3 regions of the Paenibacillus sp. FSL K6-1230 genome follow, and region 1 is predicted to be linked to each of the others. Evidence: a T-box and tRNA genes for the amino acid it is inferred to sense, from the RefSeq annotation. Region 1 holds a T-box; the other regions hold tRNA genes.
The links. The T-box of region 1 lies ahead of ileS (isoleucine--tRNA ligase). A T-box ahead of a tRNA ligase gene usually reads a tRNA of that ligase, here a tRNA-Ile.
Positions count from the first base shown of each region.

Region 2: it encodes a tRNA-Ile, which carries the amino acid that the T-box ahead of ileS (isoleucine--tRNA ligase) is inferred to sense. The anticodon was not compared.
Region 3: it encodes a tRNA-Ile, which carries the amino acid that the T-box ahead of ileS (isoleucine--tRNA ligase) is inferred to sense. The anticodon was not compared.

Region 1 covers NZ_JBBOCK010000001.1:4,046,713-4,052,401, reverse strand. Annotated here, with positions in the region: gene MKX74_RS17860 (YggT family protein) at 1-106, shown strand, start outside; gene MKX74_RS17855 (YlmH family RNA-binding protein) at 116-898, shown strand; gene MKX74_RS17850 (DivIVA domain-containing protein) at 1,087-1,596, shown strand; T-box leader at 1,689-1,978, shown strand; gene ileS (isoleucine--tRNA ligase) at 2,054-5,143, shown strand; gene MKX74_RS17840 (DUF5665 domain-containing protein) at 5,305-5,652, shown strand.
Region 2 covers NZ_JBBOCK010000001.1:5,508,958-5,514,646, forward strand. Annotated here, with positions in the region: rRNA gene MKX74_RS24420 (23S ribosomal RNA) at 1-2,001, opposite strand, end outside; tRNA gene MKX74_RS24425 (tRNA-Ala) at 2,170-2,245, opposite strand; tRNA gene MKX74_RS24430 (tRNA-Ile) at 2,276-2,352, opposite strand; rRNA gene rrf (5S ribosomal RNA) at 2,394-2,510, opposite strand; rRNA gene MKX74_RS24440 (16S ribosomal RNA) at 2,677-4,228, opposite strand; gene MKX74_RS24445 (hypothetical protein) at 4,589-4,813, opposite strand; gene MKX74_RS24450 (stage II sporulation protein M) at 5,162-5,689, opposite strand, start outside.
Region 3 covers NZ_JBBOCK010000001.1:151,494-157,182, forward strand. Annotated here, with positions in the region: rRNA gene MKX74_RS00695 (16S ribosomal RNA) at 387-1,938, shown strand; rRNA gene rrf (5S ribosomal RNA) at 2,105-2,221, shown strand; tRNA gene MKX74_RS00705 (tRNA-Ile) at 2,263-2,339, shown strand; tRNA gene MKX74_RS00710 (tRNA-Ala) at 2,370-2,445, shown strand; rRNA gene MKX74_RS00715 (23S ribosomal RNA) at 2,614-5,536, shown strand; tRNA gene MKX74_RS00720 (tRNA-Ser) at 5,597-5,685, shown strand.

The sequences.
Region 1 (5,689 bases):
CATTCCTCCGATCTTCGGTATGATTGATATTTCGCCGATCATTGCTCTGATTGTGCTGCGTTTTGCTGCTTCAGGTCTGATCTCCGTCCTGCGTTACTTTGTGTAGGAGGATGTCATGCATACGGAGATATATGAGCACTTCCACGCTGATGAGAAGGACTTCATAGATCGTGCTTCGGAGTGGATCGAGCGTGCAAGTGAGCTACATGAGCGCAAGCTCAGCGAATTCCTTGATCCTCGGCAGGCTTACATACTGAGCACCATTGCATCCAGAAACGGGGATGTGCAGGTCCGTCTGGACGGCGGCTACGACGGAGCCGAACGACAGCGGGCACTAATCGCCCCGGATTACAGTTATTTAGACGATGAGGATATGGGAGTCGTAGTGCTCTCCATCTCATCAGAGGATAAGAAGCTGTCCGAGCTGGAGCATGGTGATTATATGGGTGCTATTCTTGGCCTTGGCATTAAGCGGGGCAAGATTGGCGATTTTCATGTCCGGGATGAAGGCTGTCATGTATTGATGACATCGGATATCAGTTCATTCATTACATCCCATCTAGGGCAAGTCCACCGGGTACAGGTTCGAACAGAGCTGCTTCCTCTTGATCAGTTGATCAAGACAGAGACCGCCTATGAGACCATGGACCTTACGGTGGCCTCTTTACGTCTGGACGGAATTGTGAGTGACGTGTACCGCCTGAGCCGGAGTAAGGTACTGGCACCAATTCGCGCAGGACGCTGTCGGGTGAACTGGAAGCAGGAGGAGAATCCTTCCTGTATGCTGAAGGCTGGAGATGTGGTATCCTTTCATGGATTTGGTCGATTCAGGCTGCTGGAGACAGATGGTGTCACCAAAAAAGGCAGAATGCGTGTGAAAATCGGGAAATTTGTATAAATCATTGCAGGATTCTCGAACACTGTGTCGAATTGATTAAGCTAACAAGTTGGCACGAATTTTCCGATGCATACAGTAGAGTGTAGGAAGGCAGGAATGCACGGGCGCATGACAGTCCGCATTGTATGGCGTCTTACGACTAATCTTCTGGCATGCCCAAGAAGACAAATTCACAGGAGGTGGACATCATGCCATTATCACCATTGGACATACATAACAAGGAGTTTGCCCGTCGACTTCGCGGCTATGATGAGGACCAGGTTAATGAATTCCTGGATCAGGTGGTCAAAGACTATGATATCGTGCTTCGCGAGAATAAGGAGCTCAGAAACGAGTTGCTGTCCATTCAGGAGAAGCTGGATCATTTTGCGAATATTGAAGAGACGCTGAGCAAGACGATTATCGTAGCTCAGGAAGCAGCAGACGAGGTCAAGAACAACGCGAAGAAGGAAGCGCAGCTCATCGTGAAGGAAGCGGAGAAGAACGCTGACCGGATCGTGAACGACGCACTTGCAAAATCACGCAAGATCGCACTTGAAGTCGAGGAGCTCAAGAAGCAGGCTTCGATCTATCGTGCCAGGTTCCGTACACTGGTGGAGGCTCAGCTCGACCTGCTCAGCCAGGACGGTTGGGAAGCTCTGGAGAATCGTGAACGTGAAGTTCTTGATCGCGAGCGTGAGATGAAGGAGATTTACTAATTTCTCCATTCGTCGTGCGGTTGACTTTTGCTGGTAATCAGAGTATATTATCTGCATTGCGACATATTTGTAGCACAACTGTATCACAAACGATAAATTCCAAGACGGGAATCAGTACGTCATGAGCTTGTTCAGCAGAGAGTTGGCATTTCGGTGCAAGCCAACGTTCAAGGCATGATCGAATATCCTCCCCGAGAAGTGAGCTGAAGCGCGTTATGCGTGTGTAAGCGGTCACCGTATGCCATACGTTATCATGTGGCTCCCTGCTGAAGGCGGGGATTAGAGAGCCGGTTTGATCTGTTTACTCATCATTCTATAGAATAGGGTGAAGTGACAGATGTCGGAATCAGGGTGGTAACGCGAGCAGAGCCTCGTCCCTTTATGGGGCGAGGCTTTTTGGTGTTGTTTTTTTGGACTCACCAGAGTGTGATTTGAAGATGAAAGGAAGAAGATGAGGATGCAACGAGTAGATATCAAGGAAAAGGCCAGAACACGCGATCTGCGCGTGCTCGACAAGTGGAAGCAGGAGGATATTTTCCGTAAGTCGATCAGCAATCGGGAAGGAAAGCCGAACTTCGTATTCTACGAAGGACCTCCTACAGCAAACGGCAAGCCACATATCGGACACGTATTGGGCCGCGTCATCAAGGACTTCATTGGTCGTTACCAGACAATGAAGGGCTATCGTGTCGTGCGTAAAGCAGGATGGGACACACATGGACTGCCTGTTGAGTTGGGCGTGCAAAAGGAACTGGGCATCTCTCACAAGCATGAGATCGAGGAATACGGTGTCGAAAAGTTCGTAGAGAAATGTAAGGCTAGTGTCTTCGTATATGAGCAGCAATGGCGTGACTTGACGGAAGCCATCGGCTACTGGACGGATCTGGATAATCCATATGTAACATTGGAGAACGATTACATTGAAAGTGTCTGGAACATTCTGGCTACAGTCCATGACAAAGGACTGCTGTATCGCGGTCATCGCGTAAGTCCTTACTGTCCGAGCTGCCAGACGACCCTAAGCTCCCACGAGGTGGCACAGGGCTACAAAGACGTCAAGGATCTCAGTGCCACGGCGAAGTTCAAGCTTCATGAGAGCGGCGAATATGTACTGGCCTGGACGACTACACCATGGACACTCCCGGGTCACGTTGCTCTCGCTGTGAATCCTGATATGGAATATGCACGCGTGAAGCAAGAGGATGGAGTGTACATCGTTGCGAAGAATCTCGTGGAGAAGGTAATTAACGGCGAGTATGAATTGCTTGGCACACTCAAGGGCTCGGAGCTCGTGGGCCAGACCTACACACCACCATTCAACTATGTAGATGTGACGGGTGGAAGTACAATCCTGGGTGCCTCCTTCGTTACTGATTCAAGTGGTACAGGTGTCGTTCATATGGCACCAGCGCATGGTGAGGATGACTATCGTGTCATTCGTGAGCACGGAATTGGCTTCGTCAACGTGGTTAACCTCCAAGGCTGCTACACAGAGCAAGTCACTGAGTTGGCAGGTCGCTTCGTGAAGGATTGCGATATTGATATCCTGCGTATGCTGACAGATAAGGGGCTGCTCTATAGCAAGGAAAAATATGAGCATAGCTATCCGTTCTGCTGGCGTTGTGATACACCGCTCTTGTATTACGCCATGGACAGCTGGTTCATCCAGACGACAGCCATCAAGGAGCAGCTCATTGCGAACAACAATGAGGTGGATTGGTATCCGGGTCACGTCCGTGAAGGGCGCTTCGGTAAGTTCTTGGAGGAGCTGGTGGATTGGAACATTAGCCGTAACCGGTATTGGGGGACGCCACTGAATATCTGGAAATGTGAGGAGACCGGTGAAGAATTCGCGCCGCACAGCATCGCAGAGCTTCGGGAGCGGGCGATTGGCGACGTCCCTGAGGATATTGAGCTGCACAAGCCATTTGTAGATGAGATCAAGGTTCGCAGCTCCTGCGGTAAATACGTGATGACACGGACACCAGAAGTCATCGACGTCTGGTTCGATAGCGGCTCGATGCCATTCGCGCAGCAGCATTATCCGTTCGAAAATCAAGAGATTTTCGCGCAGCAGTTCCCTGCAGATATGATCTGCGAAGGAATTGACCAGACTCGGGGCTGGTTCTATAGTCTGCTGGCGGTGTCCACACTCCTGACAGGTAAAGCGCCTTACAAGGCTGTTATGGCGACTGGCCATGTACTGGATGAGCAAGGACAGAAGATGTCCAAGTCCAAAGGAAATGTGATTGATCCTTGGGAGATCATTGAGGAATTCGGAACGGATGCTTTCCGTTGGGCGATGCTGGCTGATAGCGCTCCTTGGAACAGCAAACGTTTCTCCAAGGGAATTGTTGGTGAGGCGAAGTCCAAGATGGTGGACACACTCGTCAATACCCATGCGTTCCTGACATTGTATGCGACGATTGATGGGTTCAACCCAGCAGAGCATCCATTCAAGCTGTCTGCCCACAAGCTGGATCGCTGGATTCTGTCGAGACTGAACAGCTTGATTGTGCAGGTCGATAAGGCGCTTGCTGTGAACGACTTCCTGAATTCCTCAAAAGCTATTGAGGGCTTCGTGGATGAGCTCAGCAACTGGTATATCCGTCGTTCCCGCGATCGCTTCTGGGGTAGTGGCCTGACAGAGGATAAGCTGGATGCTTATCGCACGTTGACTGAGGTATTGCTGACGACCTCGAAGCTGATTGCGCCGTTCATGCCGATGATTGCAGAAGATATCTATTTGAATCTGAGCGGTGGGGAAAGCGTGCATCTGGAGGATTATCCTGCAGCCAACGAGCAGCTGATCGATCTGGAGCTGGAACGGGATATGGAGACGGCACGCCGTGTGGTTGAACTCGCTCGGAACGTGCGTAATGAGACGGGCTTCAAGACCCGTCAGCCACTATCTGAGCTGATTGTATCTCTGGATAATGATTTCCATCTGGCGGATTATGAGGAGATCATCAAGGATGAGATCAATGTGAAGCAGATTCGTACAGAGACAGATGACAGCGGGTTCGTTGATTTTACACTCAAGCTTAATCTCAAGGTAGCAGGCAAGAAATACGGTAAGAACGTTGGGTTCCTGCAAAATCATTTCAAGGGCATGTCTGCAGCCGAGACTCGTACGGTAGTGGAGCAGGGCCTGTTGAATATCGTATCTCCAGATGGTGAGGAGCTGCAGGTGACTGCTGAGGAGCTGCTGGTGGAGAAGAAAGCGAAGGAAGGCTTTGCATCGGCTTCTGGCTATGGCCTGACAGTAGCGCTCAATACGGATATTACGCCTGAGCTGGAGCAAGAGGGCTGGGTTCGTGAGGTAGTTCGTGCTGTGCAGGATTACCGCAAGAAGCTGGATCTGCCGATCGAGAAATATGTAGCTCTGACGCTGGATGTCGATGATGAGCTTCGTACAGCGATCACGGCCTTTGATGCCGTATTGCGCGAGAACGTACTGGTTACAGATGTGCAATTTGGTCATGCTGAGCCGATGGAGCGCGTTGAGGCGGGCGGCAAAACAATCGGCGTTCACATTGCTGAATAATCAAGCAAGCATGGGAACACAATATAGGTAATGATTAGCAAATCACGAGCCTGAAGCTATGACTTCTAGGCTCGTGATTTGTTTTAAGTCTGTTTTTAGCTTTGTTTTAGCTTTGTTTGAGGTCATGAAGCGACTAATGCTGCTATGAAGGAGGCACAGGGATGACCACTCGGCGTCAGAGAAAATCCATGAACCGTCATGCACTCCGTGGGAAACACGATAAACGAACTGTCACGAAGGCGGTCATCAGGAGTGCGGCTACAAGGATGGAATATGCTCGCTTAGCCGACTATGCCCTGCTGCTCAATCGTCCTCTGCGTCTGATCTGGTTGAACCTGTTGTCAGGTACCTTCCGAGGCGTCGGCATTGCTATCGGCTTCACTTTTTTTGCGGCGACCATTATTTATATACTGCAAGTACTAGGAGCATTGAATCTCCCCATTATCGGGGATTACATTGCAGATATCGTCCGCATCGTACAGCGGCAGCTGGAGTTGACCAGCTATTAACAGCATTGGGAGTGCATCAAATTATCCCTATGAGATA
Region 2 (5,689 bases), 1.5 Mb from region 1:
TCGTGCGGGTCAGAATTTACCTGACAAGGAATTTCGCTACCTTAGGACCGTTATAGTTACGGCCGCCGTTTACTGGGGCTTCGGTTCATAGCTTCGCCTTGCGGCTAACCACTCCCCTTAACCTTCCAGCACCGGGCAGGCGTCAGCCCGTATACTTCGCCTTGCGGCTTCGCACAGACCTGTGTTTTTGCTAAACAGTCGCTTGGGCCTTTTCACTGCGGCCCCCTCGGGCTATTCACCCTACCGAGGCACCCCTTCTCCCGAAGTTACGGGGTCATTTTGCCGAGTTCCTTAACGAGAGTTCTTCCGCGCGCCTTAGAATTCTCTTCTCGCCTACCTGTGTCGGTTTGCGGTACGGGCACCTTCACCTGACTAGAGGCTTTTCTTGGCAGTGTGAGATCATGACCTTCGCTACTGTAATTTTCACTCCCCATCACAGCCCAGCCTTACGATGTGCGGATTTGCCTACACATCAGCCTCACTGCTTGGACGGACATCCATCAGTCCGCGTCACTACCCTCCTGCGTCCCCCCATCGTTCATAACGGTTTACGGTGGTACAGGAATTTCGACCTGTTGTCCTTCGACTACGCCTTTCGGCCTCGCCTTAGGTCCCGACTTACCCTGAGCGGACGAGCCTTCCTCAGGAACCCTTAGGCTTTCGGCGGATCAGATTCTCACTGATCTTTTCGTTACTCATACCGGCATTCTCACTTGTATGCTGTCCAGCGCTCCTTACGGTACACCTTCAACCTGCATACAACGCTCCCCTACCCCTGATGCAAGCATCAAGCCATAGCTTCGGTGGTGTGTTTAGCCCCGTTACATTTTCGGCGCAGAGTCACTCGACCAGTGAGCTATTACGCACTCTTTCAATGGTGGCTGCTTCTAAGCCAACATCCTGGTTGTCTGTGCAACTCCACATCCTTTCCCACTTAACACACACTTGGGGACCTTAGCTGATGGTCTGGGCTGTTTCCCTTTTGACAATGGATCTTAGCACTCACTGTCTGACTCCCGGAACTAAGTCTATGGCATTCGGAGTTTGACTGAGCTTGGTAACCCTTGCGGGCCCCGCACCCAATCAGTGCTCTACCTCCACGACTCTCTTTTCCGAGGCTAGCCCTAAAGCTATTTCGGGGAGAACCAGCTATCTCCGGGTTCGATTGGAATTTCTCCGCTACCCCCACCTCATCCCCGCACTTTTCAACGTGCGTGGGTTCGGGCCTCCAGTGCGTGTTACCGCACCTTCACCCTGGACAGGGGTAGATCACCCGGTTTCGGGTCTACGTCCACGTACTAACTCGCCCTATTCAGACTCGCTTTCGCTGCGGCTCCGGCTCTTCACCTTAACCTTGCACGGGAACGTAACTCGCCGGTTCATTCTACAAAAGGCACGCCATCACCCATAGATCGGGCTCTGACTTCTTGTAAGCACACGGTTTCAGGTTCTATTTCACTCCCCTTCCGGGGTGCTTTTCACCTTTCCCTCACGGTACTGCTTCACTATCGGTCGCCAGGGAGTATTTAGCCTTGGCAGATGGTCCTGCCGGATTCATACGGGGTTTCACGTGCCCCGCACTACTCGGGATCCGTCTCGGAGGGTGCACCATTTCGATTACAGGGCTTTTACCTCTATCGCGGGCCTTTCCAGACCTCTTCATCTAGGGTACACCTTTGTAACTCCGTGTGAGACGTCCCACAACCCCAGGAAGCAAGCTTCCTGGTTTGGGCTAATCCGCGTTCGCTCGCCGCTACTGACGGAATCACTATTGTTTTCTCTTCCTCAGGGTACTTAGATGTTTCAGTTCCCCTGGTCTGCCTCTCCTTTGGCTATGTATTCACCAAAGAGTGACTACCTGTTACAGTAGCCGGGTTTCCCCATTCGGACATCCCCGGATCGAAGCTTGCTTACAGCTCCCCGAGGCATTTCGTCGTTCGCCACGTCCTTCGTCGGCTCCTGGCGCCTAGGCATCCTCCGTGTGCTCTTATTAGCTTAACCATGATTCTTGCCACAGGCAAAATATCAGTTCACTAATAACTTTCACTTGCTTACACAAGTTCAGCTAAAAGATGTTCTAAAACGCAATGTTTTCGTTTCGGTATCCAGTTTTCAAGGTGCAATGCTGTGATTGTAACACAGCTTCTTTGTTCGTAAAAGAACTTTTTTTGGTGGAGCCAAGGGGGATCGAACCCCTGACCTCCTGCGTGCAAGGCAGGCGCTCTCCCAGCTGAGCTATAGCCCCATATCTGGTTCTTTATTACGTATTCATTTATGGTGGGCCCTAGTGGACTCGAACCACCGACCTCACCCTTATCAGGGGTGCGCTCTAACCAGCTGAGCTAAGGGCCCATAACAAATCCCGAAAAGGTGTTACCCTTCCCGGGTTGTGCGCTTGGCAACGTCCTACTCTCCCAGGACCCTTCGGTCCAAGTACCATCGGCGCTGGAGGACTTAACGGTCGTGTTCGGGATGGGTACGTGTGGAACCCCTCCGCTATCGCCACCAAACGTCTTGCTATGCTTTTGTGAGAGTTGAACTCTCAAAACTGAGCAACGAGTGAGCTGCGAAGAGGATTTCATACGCGCTAAGCGCAGTACCGAATTCCTCTTCTTAGGATCGATGGAACATCGATCTGATTTGAATGCTTCCGTTGCAGGAAGCGATTCTCCATAGAAAGGAGGTGATCCAGCCGCACCTTCCGATACGGCTACCTTGTTACGACTTCACCCCAATCATCTACCCCACCTTCGGCGGCTGGCTCCTTGCGGTTACCCCACCGACTTCGGGTGTTGTAAACTCTCGTGGTGTGACGGGCGGTGTGTACAAGACCCGGGAACGTATTCACCGCGGCATGCTGATCCGCGATTACTAGCAATTCCGACTTCATGCAGGCGAGTTGCAGCCTGCAATCCGAACTGAGACTGGCTTTTTAGGATTGGCTCCACCTCGCGGCTTCGCTTCCCGTTGTACCAGCCATTGTAGTACGTGTGTAGCCCAGGTCATAAGGGGCATGATGATTTGACGTCATCCCCACCTTCCTCCGGTTTGTCACCGGCAGTCACCCTAGAGTGCCCACCCGAGGTGCTGGCAACTAAGGTCAAGGGTTGCGCTCGTTGCGGGACTTAACCCAACATCTCACGACACGAGCTGACGACAACCATGCACCACCTGTCTTGAATGTCCCGAAGGAAAGGATCATCTCTGATCCGGTCATTCAGATGTCAAGACCTGGTAAGGTTCTTCGCGTTGCTTCGAATTAAACCACATACTCCACTGCTTGTGCGGGTCCCCGTCAATTCCTTTGAGTTTCAGTCTTGCGACCGTACTCCCCAGGCGGAGTGCTTAATGTGTTAACTTCGGCACCAAGGGTATCGAAACCCCTAACACCTAGCACTCATCGTTTACGGCGTGGACTACCAGGGTATCTAATCCTGTTTGCTCCCCACGCTTTCGCGCCTCAGCGTCAGTTACAGCCCAGAGAGTCGCCTTCGCCACTGGTGTTCCTCCACATCTCTACGCATTTCACCGCTACACGTGGAATTCCACTCTCCTCTTCTGCACTCAAGTCATCCAGTTTCCCGTGCGATCCGGGGTTGAGCCCCGGGCTTAAACACCAGACTTAAATGACCGCCTGCGCGCGCTTTACGCCCAATAATTCCGGACAACGCTTGCCCCCTACGTATTACCGCGGCTGCTGGCACGTAGTTAGCCGGGGCTTTCTTCTCAAGTACCGTCACTCCTTAAGCAGTTACTCTTAAGGACGTTCTTCCTTGGCAACAGAGCTTTACGATCCGAAAACCTTCATCACTCACGCGGCGTTGCTCCGTCAGGCTTTCGCCCATTGCGGAAGATTCCCTACTGCTGCCTCCCGTAGGAGTCTGGGCCGTGTCTCAGTCCCAGTGTGGCCGATCACCCTCTCAGGTCGGCTACGCATCGTCGCCTTGGGGAGCCGTTACCTCTCCAACTAGCTAATGCGCCGCAGGCCCATCCTCCGGTGACAGATTGCTCCGTCTTTCCTCACTCCTCCATGCGAAGAAGTGAATTATCTGGTATTAGCTACCGTTTCCGGTAGTTATCCCAGTCCAAAGGGCAGGTTGCCTACGTGTTACTCACCCGTCCGCCGCTAACCTCAGAAGAAGCAAGCTTCTTCATCAGTCCGCTCGACTTGCATGTATTAGGCACGCCGCCAGCGTTCGTCCTGAGCCAGGATCAAACTCTCCAATAAAGTTATTGAAAAGAGCGATAGCTCATTTTGAATCTGACGAGATTTAATATCTCATTAGTTTGCTCCAGTTTCCATACAGTCAAAGACATGTACCAAAAACCTTCGCGTTGGATTTTGCTTCACAAAATCCGCTCACTCGTTGTTCAGTTTTCAAAGATCAACTTCATTCATTTGTTTCTTTTCTTGCGTTACCACCGCATCTCAGCGGCGACTTTTATAATATATCACACTCAATTTCATTTGACAAGACTTTTTTTCGCGTTTTATTTAATCAACGTTTTTTCTTAAGTCCTGCTCTTCGAAACGAGCGAAATTTAATTTATCACGTTAAGACTTATAAAGTCAATACATATTTGAATTTCATGAATAAGGGAGCTTCATTTTGCGAGCATACTTGGACAATTGCTTGGGTGGCGCAAAACGCGCATACATACGAAATACCGTTTTATACCGCAGAGCAATGGCATTGCGAATATCCTGATCAAGCCTTTTGTCCCCCATCTCCATCAGCATTTCGTCTAACTCACGTCGGAGTACATAATCCAGTTCCTTGCACTCTTTTTCATTGAAAAGCATACCCATCATCAGAACCAGACCCCTTAGCAAATAGTAGTATTAAGGCAAGACTCATCCCACACACGCCCCAAGCCATAACCAAGGAGTAATCCACCTGTCTCAGACTAGCGCCTTCAACAGATGAATTGAGTAGAGCAAGCTACCGCATGTATGGAATGCCTATGTTAACTCGTTGTTGCATGCACTAGTTCATTCTGTATCGTTGTCCCATGCTTTATACATTCATTAAACAAATCTAGCGAAGTTGAGACTCAGAGCATGAAGGTTATTCATATCCTTTGATAGGCTTGTCCAGGCAGCTCAAAGATGATCAGCAGTAACCGATTCCGGCAATCTACCTTACCTTTGGCACAACCCTTATCCCCCTAGCAGGCTGTAAGTTACTGTACTCTCAATGACTGCTGCTATGAACAGCAGAACGACCACCCACAAGGACATATTCCCTGTCTCACGCATAAATGTGGGCCAGTCCCTTCTCGTACTTCGCTCCCCGCTGATCGCCCCTGTAATGGATGACCATACCATCCCCCCGAATCTCAGGCCATACGCACAGGCAATGACAAGTACCGGTAGTTCGATGATGCCATGTGGCAATAAGCCTTTGACGATAAGGTCATATAAACTGACTGTTCCACTGGACGCCACCATATGTACAAGAAAACCGATAACCATTCCGTTAATCGTAATAAACAATAATGGAAAGATGCCAAAGGCCGCCCCGAGAAAAATAACAAGTACGCATTTAATTGCATTATTCAAAAATATAAAGATAAAGAAGCTGAGCTGTGCATTATCCGATTGCTGCAGCCCTTGAGCCACCTCTCCAAGCTGATCCAGTTGATTCACTAGCAGGGACTGTATAGCCCCCGTGCTGAACCAACCTGC
Region 3 (5,689 bases), 3.9 Mb from region 1:
GGGCTCTATATGGATATTCGAAATGAGATCTGTAGGCTTATGGGGGAGTTATGTGGAGGGAGTAAGCTGTGGAACTATGCTGTGGAACTATGCCAAAATCATAGGTCTAGACCATGTGTGGGGGCTTCTGGGGAGAAGCTCTTTTTTGTTGAAATTTAGCGTATGGAGAAAAAAATGAAAAAAGGTGTTGACCTATTTGTGAGGTGTATGCTATATTATAAAAGTCGCCGCTGAGATGCGGTGGTAACGCAAGAAAAGAAACGAATGAATGAAGTTGATCTTTGAAAACTGAACAACGAGTGAGCGAATTTCACGCAAGTGGGATTCAAACAATGAGATATGAATCTCGTCAGATTCAAAATGAGCTATCGCTCTTTTCAATAACTTTATTGGAGAGTTTGATCCTGGCTCAGGACGAACGCTGGCGGCGTGCCTAATACATGCAAGTCGAGCGGACTGATGAAGAAGCTTGCTTCTTCTGAGGTTAGCGGCGGACGGGTGAGTAACACGTAGGCAACCTGCCCTTTGGACTGGGATAACTACCGGAAACGGTAGCTAATACCAGATAATTCACTTCTTCGCATGGAGAAGTGAGGAAAGACGGAGCAATCTGTCACCGGAGGATGGGCCTGCGGCGCATTAGCTAGTTGGAGAGGTAACGGCTCCCCAAGGCGACGATGCGTAGCCGACCTGAGAGGGTGATCGGCCACACTGGGACTGAGACACGGCCCAGACTCCTACGGGAGGCAGCAGTAGGGAATCTTCCGCAATGGGCGAAAGCCTGACGGAGCAACGCCGCGTGAGTGATGAAGGTTTTCGGATCGTAAAGCTCTGTTGCCAAGGAAGAACGTCCTTAAGAGTAACTGCTTAAGGAGTGACGGTACTTGAGAAGAAAGCCCCGGCTAACTACGTGCCAGCAGCCGCGGTAATACGTAGGGGGCAAGCGTTGTCCGGAATTATTGGGCGTAAAGCGCGCGCAGGCGGTCATTTAAGTCTGGTGTTTAAGCCCGGGGCTCAACCCCGGATCGCACGGGAAACTGGATGACTTGAGTGCAGAAGAGGAGAGTGGAATTCCACGTGTAGCGGTGAAATGCGTAGAGATGTGGAGGAACACCAGTGGCGAAGGCGACTCTCTGGGCTGTAACTGACGCTGAGGCGCGAAAGCGTGGGGAGCAAACAGGATTAGATACCCTGGTAGTCCACGCCGTAAACGATGAGTGCTAGGTGTTAGGGGTTTCGATACCCTTGGTGCCGAAGTTAACACATTAAGCACTCCGCCTGGGGAGTACGGTCGCAAGACTGAAACTCAAAGGAATTGACGGGGACCCGCACAAGCAGTGGAGTATGTGGTTTAATTCGAAGCAACGCGAAGAACCTTACCAGGTCTTGACATCTGAATGACCGGATCAGAGATGATCCTTTCCTTCGGGACATTCAAGACAGGTGGTGCATGGTTGTCGTCAGCTCGTGTCGTGAGATGTTGGGTTAAGTCCCGCAACGAGCGCAACCCTTGACCTTAGTTGCCAGCACCTCGGGTGGGCACTCTAGGGTGACTGCCGGTGACAAACCGGAGGAAGGTGGGGATGACGTCAAATCATCATGCCCCTTATGACCTGGGCTACACACGTACTACAATGGCTGGTACAACGGGAAGCGAAGCCGCGAGGTGGAGCCAATCCTAAAAAGCCAGTCTCAGTTCGGATTGCAGGCTGCAACTCGCCTGCATGAAGTCGGAATTGCTAGTAATCGCGGATCAGCATGCCGCGGTGAATACGTTCCCGGGTCTTGTACACACCGCCCGTCACACCACGAGAGTTTACAACACCCGAAGTCGGTGGGGTAACCGCAAGGAGCCAGCCGCCGAAGGTGGGGTAGATGATTGGGGTGAAGTCGTAACAAGGTAGCCGTATCGGAAGGTGCGGCTGGATCACCTCCTTTCTATGGAGAATCGCTTCCTGCAACGGAAGCATTCAAATCAGATCGATGTTCCATCGATCCTAAGAAGAGGAATTCGGTACTGCGCTTAGCGCGTATGAAATCCTCTTCGCAGCTCACTCGTTGCTCAGTTTTGAGAGTTCAACTCTCACAAAAGCATAGCAAGACGTTTGGTGGCGATAGCGGAGGGGTTCCACACGTACCCATCCCGAACACGACCGTTAAGTCCTCCAGCGCCGATGGTACTTGGACCGAAGGGTCCTGGGAGAGTAGGACGTTGCCAAGCGCACAACCCGGGAAGGGTAACACCTTTTCGGGATTTGTTATGGGCCCTTAGCTCAGCTGGTTAGAGCGCACCCCTGATAAGGGTGAGGTCGGTGGTTCGAGTCCACTAGGGCCCACCATAAATGAATACGTAATAAAGAACCAGATATGGGGCTATAGCTCAGCTGGGAGAGCGCCTGCCTTGCACGCAGGAGGTCAGGGGTTCGATCCCCCTTGGCTCCACCAAAAAAAGTTCTTTTACGAACAAAGAAGCTGTGTTACAATCACAGCATTGCACCTTGAAAACTGGATACCGAAACGAAAACATTGCGTTTTAGAACATCTTTTAGCTGAACTTGTGTAAGCAAGTGAAAGTTATTAGCGGTTTGATATTTTGCCTGTGGCAAAAATCATGGTTAAGCTAATAAGAGCACACGGAGGATGCCTAGGCGCCAGGAGCCGACGAAGGACGTGGCGAACGACGAAATGCCTCGGGGAGCTGTAAGCAAGCTTCGATCCGGGGATGTCCGAATGGGGAAACCCGGCTACTGTAACAGGTAGTCACTCTTTGGTGAATACATAGCCAAAGGAGAGGCAGACCAGGGGAACTGAAACATCTAAGTACCCTGAGGAAGAGAAAACAATAGTGATTCCGTCAGTAGCGGCGAGCGAACGCGGATTAGCCCAAACCAGGAAGCTTGCTTCCTGGGGTTGTGGGACGTCTCACACGGAGTTACAAAGGTGTACCCTAGATGAAGAGGTCTGGAAAGGCCCGCGATAGAGGTAAAAGCCCTGTAATCGAAATGGTACACCCTCCGAGACGGATCCCGAGTAGTGCGGGGCACGTGAAACCCCGTATGAATCCGGCAGGACCATCTGCCAAGGCTAAATACTCCCTGGCGACCGATAGTGAAACAGTACCGTGAGGGAAAGGTGAAAAGCACCCCGGAAGGGGAGTGAAATAGAACCTGAAACCGTGTGCTTACAAGAAGTCAGAGCCCGATCTATGGGTGATGGCGTGCCTTTTGTAGAATGAACCGGCGAGTTACGTTCCCGTGCAAGGTTAAGGTGAAGAGCCGGAGCCGCAGCGAAAGCGAGTCTGAATAGGGCGAGTTAGTACGTGGACGTAGACCCGAAACCGGGTGATCTACCCCTGTCCAGGGTGAAGGTGCGGTAACACGCACTGGAGGCCCGAACCCACGCACGTTGAAAAGTGCGGGGATGAGGTGGGGGTAGCGGAGAAATTCCAATCGAACCCGGAGATAGCTGGTTCTCCCCGAAATAGCTTTAGGGCTAGCCTCGGAAAAGAGAGTCGTGGAGGTAGAGCACTGATTGGGTGCGGGGCCCGCAAGGGTTACCAAGCTCAGTCAAACTCCGAATGCCATAGACTTAGTTCCGGGAGTCAGACAGTGAGTGCTAAGATCCATTGTCAAAAGGGAAACAGCCCAGACCATCAGCTAAGGTCCCCAAGTGTGTGTTAAGTGGGAAAGGATGTGGAGTTGCACAGACAACCAGGATGTTGGCTTAGAAGCAGCCACCATTGAAAGAGTGCGTAATAGCTCACTGGTCGAGTGACTCTGCGCCGAAAATGTAACGGGGCTAAACACACCACCGAAGCTATGGCTTGATGCTTGCATCAGGGGTAGGGGAGCGTTGTATGCAGGTTGAAGGTGTACCGTAAGGAGCGCTGGACAGCATACAAGTGAGAATGCCGGTATGAGTAACGAAAAGATCAGTGAGAATCTGATCCGCCGAAAGCCTAAGGGTTCCTGAGGAAGGCTCGTCCGCTCAGGGTAAGTCGGGACCTAAGGCGAGGCCGAAAGGCGTAGTCGAAGGACAACAGGTCGAAATTCCTGTACCACCGTAAACCGTTATGAACGATGGGGGGACGCAGGAGGGTAGTGACGCGGACTGATGGATGTCCGTCCAAGCAGTGAGGCTGATGTGTAGGCAAATCCGCACATCGTAAGGCTGGGCTGTGATGGGGAGTGAAAATTACAGTAGCGAAGGTCATGATCTCACACTGCCAAGAAAAGCCTCTAGTCAGGTGAAGGTGCCCGTACCGCAAACCGACACAGGTAGGCGAGAAGAGAATTCTAAGGCGCGCGGAAGAACTCTCGTTAAGGAACTCGGCAAAATGACCCCGTAACTTCGGGAGAAGGGGTGCCTCGGTAGGGTGAATAGCCCGAGGGGGCCGCAGTGAAAAGGCCCAAGCGACTGTTTAGCAAAAACACAGGTCTGTGCGAAGCCGCAAGGCGAAGTATACGGGCTGACGCCTGCCCGGTGCTGGAAGGTTAAGGGGAGTGGTTAGCCGCAAGGCGAAGCTATGAACCGAAGCCCCAGTAAACGGCGGCCGTAACTATAACGGTCCTAAGGTAGCGAAATTCCTTGTCAGGTAAATTCTGACCCGCACGAATGGCGTAACGACTTGGGCGCTGTCTCAACGAGAGATCCGGTGAAATTTTAATACCTGTGAAGATGCAGGTTACCCGCGACAAGACGGAAAGACCCCATGGAGCTTTACTGCAGCTTGATATTGAATTTGGGTACGATCTGTACAGGATAGGTGGGAGCCGTAGAAGCAGGAGCGCAAGCTTCTGTGGAGGCGTCCTTGGGATACCACCCTGATCGTATCTAGGTTCTAACCTGGTACCGTAATCCGGTGCGGGGACAGTGTCAGGTGGGCAGTTTGACTGGGGCGGTCGCCTCCTAAAGAGTAACGGAGGCGCCCCAAGGTTCCCTCAGAATGGTTGGAAATCATTCGAAGAGTGCAAAGGCAGAAGGGAGCTTGACTGCGAGACCTACAAGTCGAGCAGGGACGAAAGTCGGGCTTAGTGATCCGGTGGTACCGCATGGAAGGGCCATCGCTCAACGGATAAAAGCTACCCTGGGGATAACAGGCTTATCTCCCCCAAGAGTCCACATCGACGGGGAGGTTTGGCACCTCGATGTCGGCTCATCGCATCCTGGGGCTGAAGTAGGTCCCAAGGGTTGGGCTGTTCGCCCATTAAAGCGGTACGCGAGCTGGGTTCAGAACGTCGTGAGACAGTTCGGTCCCTATCTGTCGTGGGCGTAGGAAATTTGAGAGGAGCTGTCCTTAGTACGAGAGGACCGGGATGGACGTACCGCTGGTGTACCAGTTGTTCCGCCAGGAGCACCGCTGGGTAGCTATGTACGGACGGGATAAGCGCTGAAAGCATCTAAGCGTGAAGCCCCCCTCAAGATGAGATTTCCCAGTATGTAAGACCCCTTGAAGACGACGAGGTAGATAGGCTGGGGGTGGAAGTGCAGTAATGCATGGAGCTGACCAGTACTAATCGGTCGAGGGCTTATCCTAAAGTAAAATGCAATGATTCGTTTCGGTTCCAGTTTTCAGGGTGTAACACCTTGGAATTATGGAGAGATACCCAAGTGGCTATAAGGGGACCCTCTGCTAAGGGGTTAGACTGCGTAAGCGGTGCGAGGGTTCGAATCCCTCTCTCTCCGTAGT